Regions from separate parts of the Mesorhizobium sp. B263B2A genome, predicted to be linked through region 1. Evidence: predicted binding sites of a transcription regulator. Region 1 holds the regulator's gene; the other holds the start of a gene.

Region 1 (6,021 bases):
CGCGCCAAATCCGCCACCACGGCGTCGAGCACGATCATGCCGGCCGGTGTGGCGCGCAGCCGCGTATTGCCGATCGGCGCCACCAGTCCTTCGCCCTGCAACACCGACAGCCGCGCGCTCGACAGGCCGCGGCCGGAAAACGCCTCGTAGCGCGACAGGTCGATGCCTTCGGCCAGCCTCAGCCCCATCAGCAGGAACTCGTCGGCCTCCTCCGAGCGCGTCAGGATCTCGCCGCCGGTGATGCCGTGGCCCTTGGCCTCGACCAGATTGGCCCAGGTCTCCGGCATCCGCTCGGCGATCGTCACCGTGCGGCGGCCATGCTCGACGAAGCGGCCATGCGCGCCGGGACCGACACCGACATATTCGCCGTAGCGCCAGTAGGTCAAATTGTGGCGGCTTTCGGCGCCCGGCCGGGCGTGGTTGGAAATCTCATAAGCCGGCAAACCATGCGCCGTGGTGATCTCCTGTGTCAACGCATAGAGGTCGGCGGCGTGGTCGTTGTCGGGGATGATGAATTTCTTCGCCGCGTGCAGCGCGTGGAAGGGCGTGCCTTCCTCGATCGTCAGCTGGTAGAGCGACAGATGGTCGGCAGCATGGCCGATCGCCTGTTCGAGCTCGGATGCCCAGGCCTCCGGCGTCTGGCCGGGCCGGGCGTAAATGAGATCGAAGGAGAGCCTTGGGAATATTTCCCGCGCCAGCCCGATGGCGTGCAAGGCTTCCTCGACATTGTGCAGGCGTCCGAGGAGGCGCAAATCCTTGTCGTTCAGCGCCTGCACGCCGAGCGAGACGCGGTTGACGCCGGCCGTCCGGTAGCCGCGAAACCGTTCGGCCTCGACCGAGGACGGATTGGCCTCCAGCGTCACCTCGATGCCGTCAGGCACGGTCCAGTTCCTGGCCACGGCGTCCAGAACCCTGGCCACGGTTTCCGGCTTCATCAACGAGGGCGTGCCGCCGCCGAAAAAGATGCTTGTCACCTCACGCGGGCCGGTGCGCTGGCGCATCGTCGCCAGTTCCGCCTCGAAGGCGGCGGCAAAGCGCTCCTGGTCGACCGGCTGGTGGCGAACATGGCTGTTGAAGTCGCAATAAGGGCATTTGGCCGCGCAGAACGGCCAATGAATGTAGACGCCGAAGCCGGGGGCCCGGTCGAGCAGCATGCTCATGCCTCGCCCAATCTCGCCAGATCCAATCGTGCCTGGGCGAATTTCTGGAAGGCACGGGCGCGGTGCGACAGCGCGGTCGCCTGGCCAGGCTTCCAGCCATGCTTTTCCGCGGCGCTCATCTCGCCGAAGGTCTTGTCGAACCCATCCGGCAGAAACACCGGGTCGTAGCCGAAGCCGAGCTCGCCGCGCGGCGGCCAGACCAGCGTGCCTTCGGCCTCGCCGCGATAATATTCGGCCTCGCCGTCGGGGAAGGCGAGGCAGATGACGGCGACAAAGCGGCCCTTGCGCTGCTCCGGCAAAGCGGCTCCCACTTCCTGCAACGCCACTTCGGTGCGCTGCATGGCCATGGCGAAATCCCTGCCGCCGTCGGGGGTTTCAGCCCAGTTGGCGGTGTAGACGCCGGGCGCGCCGTCGAGCGCGTCGACGCACAGGCCGGAATCGTCCGACAGCGCCGGCAGGCCGGTCGCCTTTGCGGCGGCCAGCGCCTTGATGTAGGCGTTTTCCTCGAAAGTGGTGCCGGTTTCGTCGGGTTCCGGCAGGCCATAGTCCTTGGCCGACTTCGCCTCGAAGCCGAACGGCCGCATCAGGTCGGCGAACTCGCGCAGCTTGCCGGCATTGTGGCTGGCAACGACGATCTTCTTGCCGTCAAGTGAGTGAACAGTTGGCGAATGCATCAAAGGCCCCAGATTCTTGGCTCGGCAAACTCGATCGAATTGCCCGAGGGGTCGCGTATATAGATCGAACGGCCGCCTTGCGGCCATTCGAATTCGCTTTCGATGGCGACGTTCTTCGTCTTGAGATGGGCCTTCCAGGCCGCGATTTCCACGGCGGTCGCCGCAAAGCAGAGATGGCCTTCGCCGACCGTGCCATGCGGCGGCACTTTCAGCTTGGCATCGGGCGCGGGTGGGATCTTGGTTGCCTCGGCGTTGAAGATGAGCAGCACACCGGGTCCGCAACGGAAGAACAGGTGGCGGCCTTCGACCTTGCCGAGGAGGTGAAGGCCGAGGGTGTCGCGATAGAATTGTTCGGCTGCGTGCAAGTCTGTGACGTAGAGCGCTGACTCAAGAATGGCAGAGGGAGTCACGAGGCACCCCCCTCTGCCCTGCCGGGCATCTCCCCCGCAAGGGGGGAGATTGGCAGCGTCAAAGCCGGTTCATAATTTGCACCGTCGGTGGTTGGCGAAATCCGCGACCACAGCCGATCTCCCCCCTTGCGGGGGAGATGGCCGGCAGGCCAGAGGGGGGTGTTCAAGCTCGACATTTAAAACCTAAGCCACCGCCATTTGACCCTAAGCCACCGCCATCTGCTGCAAACTCACCAGGCGCTGGATGCCTTTCTTGGCCAGGCCCATCAAGTCCGCGAACTGCCCTTCGGAGAACGGCTCGCCCTCGGCGGTTCCCTGGATCTCGACGATGCCGCCCTTGCCGGTCATGACGAAATTGGCGTCGGTGCCGGCCGAGGAATCCTCGATGTAATCGAGGTCGATGACCGGCTGGCCGTCATGGATACCGCAGGAAATCGCCGCGACATGGTCCTTCAGCACCTTGGAAACGCTGGTCATCTGCCGCGCTTCCATCCAGCGCAGGCAGTCGTACAGCGCCACCCAGCCGCCGGTGATCGAGGCGGTACGGGTGCCGCCATCGGCCTGGATGACGTCGCAGTCGACGGTAATCTGCTGTTCGCCCAGCGCCTGCAAGTCGACCACGGCGCGCAGAGAACGGCCGATGAGGCGCTGGATTTCCAGCGTGCGGCCGCCCTGCTTGCCGGCGGATGCCTCGCGGCGCATGCGCTCGCCAGTCGAGCGCGGCAGCATGCCATATTCGGCCGTCACCCAGCCCTTGCCGGAATTGCGCATCCAGCCCGGCACCTTCTCCTCGAGGCTCGCCGTGCACAGGACGTGGGTGTCGCCGAACTTCACCAGGCACGAGCCTTCGGCGTGCTTGGAGACGCCGCGCTCGAAGGAGATGGCACGCATTTCGTCGAATTGGCGTTTGGAGGGGCGCATTCAGGCTTCTTTCTTGTCATTTTCGGAATCTTGGCCGGCTTGTAGCCTCACCAAGCTTAGGGCGCAAAGGAAAATGGCCGGCTGAGCGCAAACGCGGCACCGAGCAATCTGACACAGACGCCGGGCGATCTGATGCAGACACCGGGTTGCGCCCACCGTGCCGAAGTCTATATCCTGAACAAGGAGGTTTTTGGCCGTATGACCAAGGCAATCGATCCCGGTTCGCAGTCGCTTGCACTTCAATCACTCGACATGCGCTCACGCGACATCTTCCGGCGCATCGTCGATTCCTATCTCAGGGATGGCGAGCCCGTGGGCTCGCGCAGCCTGTCGCGCATCCTGCCCTCCTCACTGTCGCCGGCCACCATCCGCAATGTGATGAGCGACCTGGAACATCTCGGGCTGATCTATGCGCCGCATATCTCGGCCGGCCGGCTGCCGACGCAGGCGGGCCTGCGTTTCTTCGTCGATGCCTTCATGGAACTTGGCGATCTCTCCGACGAGGAGCGCCGCACCATCGAAGCACAGGTGCGGGCCTCGGGCTCGGGCGCGACGCTGGAGCATATGCTGACCGAGGCCAGCCAGATGCTGTCGGGCATGTCTCGCGGCGCCGGCCTGGTGCTGGCCGCCAAGAACGAGGTGGCGCTGAAGCACATCGAATTCATCCAGCTGGAGCCGACCAAGGCACTTGCCGTGCTGGTGTCGCAGAATGGCGACGTCGAAAACCGCGTCGTCGAGCTGCCCGCCGGCATCACCGTCTCGCAGCTGCACGAGGCCTCGAATTTCCTCAACGCGCATATTCGAGGCCGCACGCTGGCCGAGGCGCGGACCGAGATCGCCCGCATCAAGGAAGAGACAAGGGCAGCGCTGGACACGCTGTCGCAGGATCTCGTCGAGAAGGGGCTGGCGGTATGGGCGGGCGCCGAAAGCGGCCTGCCGGCGCGGCTCATCGTGCGCGGCCGGGCCAATCTGCTCGAAAACGTCACCGCGCAGGCGGACATCGAACTGCTGCGGCACCTGTTCGAGGACATGGAGACGCAGGACGGGCTGATCCAGCTGCTTGATCTGGCCGAGCAGGGATCAGGCGTGCGCATCTTCATCGGCTCCGAAAACAAGCTGTTCTCGCTGTCGGGCTCGTCGCTGGTGGTCGCGCCCTATCGCGACAAGGATGCCCGCGTCGTCGGCGCGCTCGGCGTCATCGGCCCGACCCGGCTGAATTACGCGCGCATCGTGCCGATGGTGGATTACACGGCGCAGCTGATATCGCGCATGCTGCGCTAGGTGTATTGATATTCAGCCGGCCTGCGAGCGGCGACTTCCTGCGCTTCCTGGCCGCCAAGGAGAAAAAGAATGGCGCTCGAAGAGTTCAAGGCCCGGATCAGCCTGCTGCTGGAGGAAATGGTCAACCAGCCGGAAGACCAGCACGAAATCCAGGAACAGCTGCGCGAGAAGCTGCGCGAAATGCGCGCCATGGGCTTGCCGCTGCCGGCGGATCTCGTCGCCTTGGAAAAGCGCCTCGACGACGATTTTTACGCCGCCGGGACCTGAACCCGGAAGCAAGACGGAACCCAGGGACAAACCGGCCGTTGGTTTCCTTCGCGACCAGGTGGAGGAAGACAATGGCCCGAATAGCTGGGACCCGAATGGCTGGGACCCGAATGGCTGGAATCCGAATGGCCGGCCTTTCCGCACTACTCCTCACGACCGCGGCATTCGCCCAGCAGGCCGACCAGCCGGTGCTGAGGGGTCCGGCCGCCTTTGGCGACTGGCGCGCCGACAAGCCCGGGGTGCGCCGCCTGATCAAGCCGGAAGACCTGCCGAAGCCCAATGTCGCCAAGTCGGCCTCGAACAGCGCTGGCCTTGCCGAAAGGCCGGCGGACGCCAAACCGCAACTGCCGGAAGGCTTTTCAGCCGAGCTGATCGCGTCGGGCATCGACAATCCGCGCGTGGTGCGCACAGCCCCCAATGGCGACCTGTTCGTCGCCGACAGCGAAGCCAACCAGATCCGCGTCTATCGTTTGACCGAGGGCAGCGCCAAACCCGCCGAGAAAAGCATCTTCGCCGGCGATCTCAACCAGCCCTACGGCATTGCCTTCTATCCGCCGGGCAGCGATCCGCAATGGGTCTATGTCGCCAACAGCGACAGCATCGTGCGCTTTGCCTACCGCAATGGCGATCTCAAGGCATCCGCCGACCCGGAAACCATCGTCGACGACATTCCATCGAACCATCACTGGACGCGCGACATCGCCTTTTCGCCTGACGGCAAGACGCTCTATCTCTCGGTCGGCTCGGGCTCGAACGCCGCCGGGGACATGGGCAAGAGGCCGAGGGGCGGGCTCGAGGCATGGGTCAAGTCAAAGCCGCTCGGCGCCGCCTGGGGCTCCGAAGAGGGACGCGCCGACGTGCAGGCCTTCGACCCCGACGGCAAGAACGGCCGCACCGTCGCCACCGGCCTGCGCAACTGCTCGGGCATGACCGTCCAGCCGGCGACCGGCGCGCTGTGGTGCGTCGTCAACGAGCGCGATGCGCTGGGCGACAACACGCCAGCCGAATACGCCACATCGGTCAGGGAAGGCGCCTTCTACGGCTGGCCCTGGTACTATATCGGCAACAACGAAGACCCCCGCCACAAGGGCGAGCGCCCCGACCTTGCCGGCAAGGTCGATATTCCCGATGTGCTGATGCAGGCGCATTCGGCGCCGCTCAACATCGCCTTCTACGACGGCAAGGACCTGCCCGCGAACGCGGGATTTCCCAGGGAATACCGCGGCGATGCCTTCGTCGCCCTCCACGGTTCGTGGAACCGTGGCAACCGGACCGGCTACAAGGTCGTGCGCCTGCTGTTCAGGGATG
Region 2 (6,021 bases), on a different contig from region 1:
GGCAAGCTGCCCGCCGGTCGGATTGCCGACCAGCCAGTCGCCATTGCCCTTGTGTCCGGTGTCCTTGTGTCCGGTATGGCCGGTGCCCGTGTGGCCGGTATCTGTCGAAGCCAAAGGCGCCTCCCAACGTCCTTGCCGCGCGGCAAAAAAACTGACAATCTGTCAGGATTCCAGAAGCTGATACTTGATCATATTTGTTGTCAACCAGAATTTGGAAACGCGCGCGAAAGACCGGTGCATGGTTGAAGCAAGGCAGACGATGATCGAGCCGAGGCGCAGGCCCAAGCAGGAGCGCAGCCGCGAGCGCATCGACGCCATCCTGTCGACGACCATGCGGCTGATCGGCGAAAAGGGCATCGATGCCGTCACCATGAAGGAAGTCGGCATGCTGGCGGGCGGGCCGATCGCCACCGTCTATCACTACTTCCCCAACAAGTCGGCGATCCTGGCGATGCTCTATGAGCGTTTCTCCGAAGTCAGCCGGGCGCGGCTGTCAGTGATTGTCGCCGATGTCCGCGAAGCCAAGGACATCATCGTGGCGGCCGACCGGCTGCTCGACGACTATCGCAGCCGCGTTGCCGGCGATCCGGCCATCCAGGACCTGCAGAACGCCATCCAGGCCGACAAGGCGCTCAAGAATCTCGACATCGCCGAGACCCGGCATCAAGCCAAGATGTTCTGCGACCATGTCATCGCCTTGCTCGCGCCGGACAAGCACGAGCAGTTCGAACGCATGGTTCTCTTGATCTTCCAGCTCGCCGGCGCCGTGGTGCGGCTGGCGCTTGCGGAAGGCGGAGCCGAAAGCCACCGGACCATCGAGGATTACCGGTCGATCATCCACACCCAGTTGCGGCTGTTTTTGTAGCCCTGTGTTTTTGTAGTCCAGGCGATCTGTAGCCCTGGCGATCATCAGCAAGCTGCCGCGAATGAGAGGTGCCGGGCGGCGCAAGCATCAGGACGCCCGCTATGCGAGCTGGCGGACAAGGCCTTCGAAGCCGTCGGCAAGATTGGCATTGCCGGCAGCGAGAAACGCGGAAAGATTGCGGGCGCCACCGGGCGTCTTGTTGGCATCAAGCAGCACCGCCCTGCCCTCATGCATGACGAAATCGAACTTTCCGTAGTCAAAGCCAAGCCGGCGCCTCAGCGCGCGAAGCTCCTCGGGAACCGGAACCGGCTCACGGCGGATCGTGTCGTCGCCCTTCACGAGGCTCTGTGGCGAGACATGGCGGGTGCAGCGCTCGCGCTCGCCGCAGAATATCCAGAAGCGGGCTCCAAAGCCGTCCGGTTCCGGCTCGGGAATGAATTTTTCGACGACGAGATCGCTGCGGTCGAAGACCGCCGGCGCGACCTCCGAAAGGGATGTATAGACGCGATAACCCTCGATAGGCTCGACGCCGGGAAACGGCTTCGGCTTTCCGGCACGCAGCGATCGCCGGTTGAGCGCCTGCTCCCGCATCCCGAGATTGTTGAGATTGCTCTTGACGATGACCGGCCCTAGCCAGTCGTCATCCTTGCCGATCACCGCGCCACTGACGCGTCGCTTGGAGATGTCGGCGGCCCCGATGTTCAGGCAGAAGGGAAAAGCGCGTGCGTATTCGACATATTCGGGTGGCGTCACGGTCGCATCGACGTGCAGCACCGCTATATCGGCCTCCGGCTTTGCCGACGTTCCAGGGATTATGCGGACGGAATGCCCGCGTCGCTTCAGTTCCTCCAGCAAACCGAAAAGCATATAGGAGTTTCCGCGGCGAAACAGCGGCCCGCGCCGGCGTTCGAACCTGTCGAACTCATGCGTAATAACCGCGATGCGTGTCATGCGCCCCCCGCTTGGTCTCTCTAGCGTCCTCTATTATAGCTGCCAATACAATGCCGGCTTGGGGGCTGCGGATGACCGACCATTGGAATGCCATTCGAAGGCACTGGCAGTTGCTCGGACCACCGTTGCGGCCGCCAGCGGAAGCGGTTGAGGCCTATGAGCGTGAGCTCGACCTTTCGAAGGCGCACGTCATTCTGCTCGGCGTGACGCCGGAGCTCGCCGGGCTCGGGACGACGATGACGGCCGTCGATGAATCGTCCGACATGATCGCCGGTATCTGGCCAGGCGACACCGCGTTGAGGAAGGCAATCAACGGCGACTGGCTCGACTTGCCGGTGTCGAAAGCAAGCGTCGATGCGGTGATCGGCGACGGCTGCCTGTCGGCGCTCGGCCTTTCAACCGCGCGCCGGGCGCTGTTTGCGGCGATCGCCGGGGTACTGCGCACCGACGGCCGAGCGGGACTGCGCCTCTTTGCCGGTCCCGAAACACCGGACGATCCGGCGGCGGTGCGGGCGCTTGCACTTTCGGCCGGTGTCTCGACCTTCCACGAACTCAAATGGCGCGTCGCAATGACCGCGACGGGTGATGCGCCCGACCATGCCATTCCGGTCAGGACGATCGCGGAAAGGTTCGACGCACTGTTTCCTGACCGCAACGAGCTTTCGGCTCGCACAGGCTGGGATCTGCCCACCATCGGCACCATCGATGTCTATCGGAACTCGCCGGCCATCTACACCTTCGCACCGGCGACTGCATTGGTGAGCGAGGCGGAAGCGTATTTTGGTGATGTTCGCATCGCCTTGACCGGGAGCTATGGGCTTGCCGAGCGATGCCCGCTGTTGGTGCTGCGGGCGCCAAGACACTGAACGCGCCATGACAATGAAGACAGCAGGACGGCGCACAAGCCGGGGCAGGCGCAACCCAGGTTTTCTAAAACCGTGCGGCAGCATGAGGAAAATTTCGCTCGCATCGCGGCCTTCGCGCACCTTGACTCTCAAAAGCCAGCGGCCTATTTCAGCGCCACGTTAGCACTCGCCTTTGGTGAGTGCTAACTACAGGGCCCGGCGCCGCCGGGCTTTGTTGTTGTCCGGCTTCGCCGGATGGAGGAACTGTTTCTCACCGTTCTCATCGAGGAAGAAAAAATGGCAAAGTCGAAGTTCCGCCCGCTTCATGACCGCGTGGTCGTTCGCCGGGTCGAATCCGAATCCAAGACCGCTGGCGGGATCATCATCCCGGATACGGCAAAGGAAAAGCCGCAGGAAGGCGAGATCATCGCCGTCGGCTCCGGCGCTCGCGACGAAGCTGGCAAGCTGGTCCCGCTGGACGTCAAGGCTGGCGACCGTATCCTGTTCGGCAAGTGGTCGGGCACCGAAGTCAAGCTCAATGGCGAAGACCTTCTGATCATGAAGGAATCCGACATCATGGGCATCATCGGCTGATTATCGGCCTCACCGTCAACTGAATTCCGGGCTTACCCCAAGCCCCTGCCAGGAGCTAAAAAATGGCTGCCAAAGACGTAAAATTCTCCCGTGATGCCCGCGAGCGCATGCTGCGCGGCGTCAACATCCTCGCCGACGCGGTGAAGGTCACGCTCGGCCCCAAGGGTCGCAACGTCGTGATCGACAAGTCGTTCGGCGCCCCGCGCATCACCAAGGACGGCGTCACTGTCGCCAAGGAAATCGAACTTGAAGACAAGTTCGAGAACATGGGCGCGCAGATGGTCCGCGAAGTCGCTTCGAAGACCAACGACATCGCCGGCGACGGCACCACGACCGCGACCGTCCTGGCGCAGTCGATCGTCCAGGAAGGCCACAAGGCCGTTGCCGCCGGCATGAACCCGATGGACCTGAAGCGCGGCATCGATCTGGCCGTGACCGAAGTCGTCGCGGCGCTTGGCAAGGCTGCCAAGAAGATCAAGACCTCCGAGGAAGTTGCCCAGGTCGGCACGATCTCGGCCAATGGCGACGAGTCGGTCGGCAAGATGATCGCGGAAGCGATGCAGAAGGTCGGCAACGAAGGCGTCATCACGGTTGAAGAAGCCAAGACCGCCGAGACCGAGCTCGAAGTCGTCGAAGGCATGCAGTTCGACCGCGGCTACCTGTCGCCCTACTTCGTCACCAATGCCGACAAGATGGTTGCCGAGCTCGAGGACGTCTACATCCTCCTCCACGAGAAGAAGCTCTCCAACCTGCAGGCCATGCTGCCGGTTCTCGAAGCCGTCGTGCAGACCTCCAAGCCGCTGCTCATCATCTCGGAAGACGTCGAAGGCGAGGCCCTGGCCACGCTGGTCGTCAACAAGCTGCGTGGCGGCCTGAAGATCGCCGCCGTCAAGGCTCCGGGCTTCGGCGATCGCCGCAAGGCCATGCTGGAAGACATCGCCATCCTCACCGGTGGCCAGGTCATCTCGGAAGACCTCGGCATCAAGCTCGAGAACGTCGGCCTCAACATGCTCGGCCGCGCCAAGAAGGTGTCGATCTCCAAGGAGAACACCACCATCGTCGACGGCGCCGGCAAGAAGGCCGAGATCCAGGGCCGCGTTGCCCAGATCAAGCAGCAGATCGAAGAGACCACTTCGGACTACGACAAGGAGAAGCTGCAGGAACGTCTGGCGAAGCTCGCCGGCGGCGTTGCCGTGATCCGCGTCGGCGGTGCGACGGAAGTCGAAGTCAAGGAAAAGAAGGACCGCGTCGATGACGCCCTCAACGCGACCCGCGCGGCCGTGGAAGAAGGCATCGTTGCGGGCGGCGGCGTCGCTCTCCTGCGCGCTTCGGCCAACATCAAGGCCACCGGCGTCAATGCCGACCAGGCCGCCGGCATCAACATCGTGCGTCGTGCGCTGCAGGCTCCGGCCCGCCAGATCGCGGCCAACGCCGGTGCGGAAGCTTCGATCGTTGCCGGCAAGATCCTTGAGAACAAGGGCGCGACCTTCGGCTACAACGCCCAGTCGGGCGAATATGGCGACATGATCGCCATGGGCATCGTCGACCCGGTCAAGGTCGTGCGCACCGCCCTCCAGGACGCGGCCTCGGTCGCCGGCCTGCTCGTCACCACCGAAGCCATGATCGCGGAGGCTCCGAAGAAGGAGTCGGCTGGCGGCGGCGGCATGCCTGGCGGCATGGGCGGCGGCATGGGCGGTATGGGTGGCATGGATTTCTAAGAAATCCATAAAGCACGCCCATGAACTCACATTGCTCAAGCCCGCAAGCGGGCTTGAGTGGTGGTATGGATTTCTAATCCACGCTTCCATCAGCCTTCAGATACGGAAAGGGCGGCAGCGATGCCGCCCTTTTTGTTTGCATGCTCCTGATCGCCACCCTTCGATCGGCGTCAGACGGCTGTATCCGCGCGTTGCCGTGCTCCCCCAGCCAGCACGGCGCCTTCAATCAGTGCCGCGACCTCGTCGGCGACCGCCTGCAGCGGGGCGCGGTCGCGGGTGGCGCGCGCGATCACCATCAGCCCTTCCAGAGATGATTCGACCAGCAGCGCCAAGGCATGCGCGCGACGCTCGGGCACCCCTGCCCTGACGAAGGCATCTCGCAGCAAGCCTATCCACTGCTCGAAGGCCGAGCGGCACAGTTCGGCAAGCTCGGGCACGTCGCTTGGCGAGTCCAGCACGACCGGCGCGATCGGGCAGCCGAGTGAGAACTCATTCTCTTCGAGCATGTGTCCGACCGACTGATAGATGTGGTGGACGGCGACCGCGGGGTCGCGTTCGGCGGCCAAAGCCGCGCCAAGCCTCTCGGTGACGTCGGCAACGCTATCGCGCGTCACCTCGATCACGAGTTGGTCCTTGCCGCCGGGAAAATGGAAGTAGAGCGAGCCGCGCGGCGCGCCGCTGGCGCTCAATATGTCGTTGAGCGAAGTGCCGTGATAGCCGCGCTGCCTGAGCAGCAGTCCAGTCGTTTCGAGTATGCGGGCCCGTGTATCGTTCGCCATGTCAACCTCTGTCAGCAGCGATCATTATAGGCCTTGCATCGAATATGACAATCGGTCTACATAATATGTAGATCAGTCTATATATTCGAGACCGACATGCAAAGCTATCGCCTTGAAGGATCCGCGGGAATCGAAAGCCTGGTGATGCGCGACGAGCCTCGGCCGGAGCCAGGACCTCATGAAATCATGGTGCGCGTTCGCGCCGCCTCGCTTAACCGGCGCGACACGATGATCCTCAACGGCACCTATCCGCTGACGCCGCGCCGGGG

The links. The regulator HrcA, encoded in region 1, represses chaperone genes, less so after heat shock. The targets are predictions, from matches to a motif close to GTTAGCACTCNCNNNNNGNGAGTGCTAAC.
Region 2: the regulator HrcA is predicted to act here: its motif matches at 2,841-2,869, upstream of groES (co-chaperone GroES).

Annotation. Positions count from the first base shown of each region.
Region 1 is NZ_JAIUIU010000001.1:46,170-52,190, reverse strand. It holds gene hemW (radical SAM family heme chaperone HemW) at 1-1,160, opposite strand, end outside; gene rdgB (RdgB/HAM1 family non-canonical purine NTP pyrophosphatase) at 1,157-1,834, opposite strand; gene LB568_RS00250 (VOC family protein) at 1,834-2,244, opposite strand; gene rph (ribonuclease PH) at 2,449-3,165, opposite strand; gene hrcA (heat-inducible transcriptional repressor HrcA) at 3,364-4,446, shown strand; gene LB568_RS00235 (hypothetical protein) at 4,516-4,713, shown strand; gene LB568_RS00230 (PQQ-dependent sugar dehydrogenase) at 4,839-6,021, shown strand, end outside.
Region 2 is NZ_JAIUIU010000015.1:19,414-25,434, reverse strand. It holds gene LB568_RS21905 (MFS transporter) at 1-114, opposite strand, end outside; gene LB568_RS21900 (TetR/AcrR family transcriptional regulator) at 239-865, shown strand; gene LB568_RS21895 (hypothetical protein) at 965-1,816, opposite strand; gene LB568_RS21890 (class I SAM-dependent methyltransferase) at 1,888-2,682, shown strand; gene groES (co-chaperone GroES) at 2,959-3,255, shown strand; gene groL (chaperonin GroEL) at 3,318-4,973, shown strand; gene LB568_RS21875 (TetR/AcrR family transcriptional regulator) at 5,144-5,752, opposite strand; gene LB568_RS21870 (zinc-dependent alcohol dehydrogenase family protein) at 5,849-6,021, shown strand, end outside.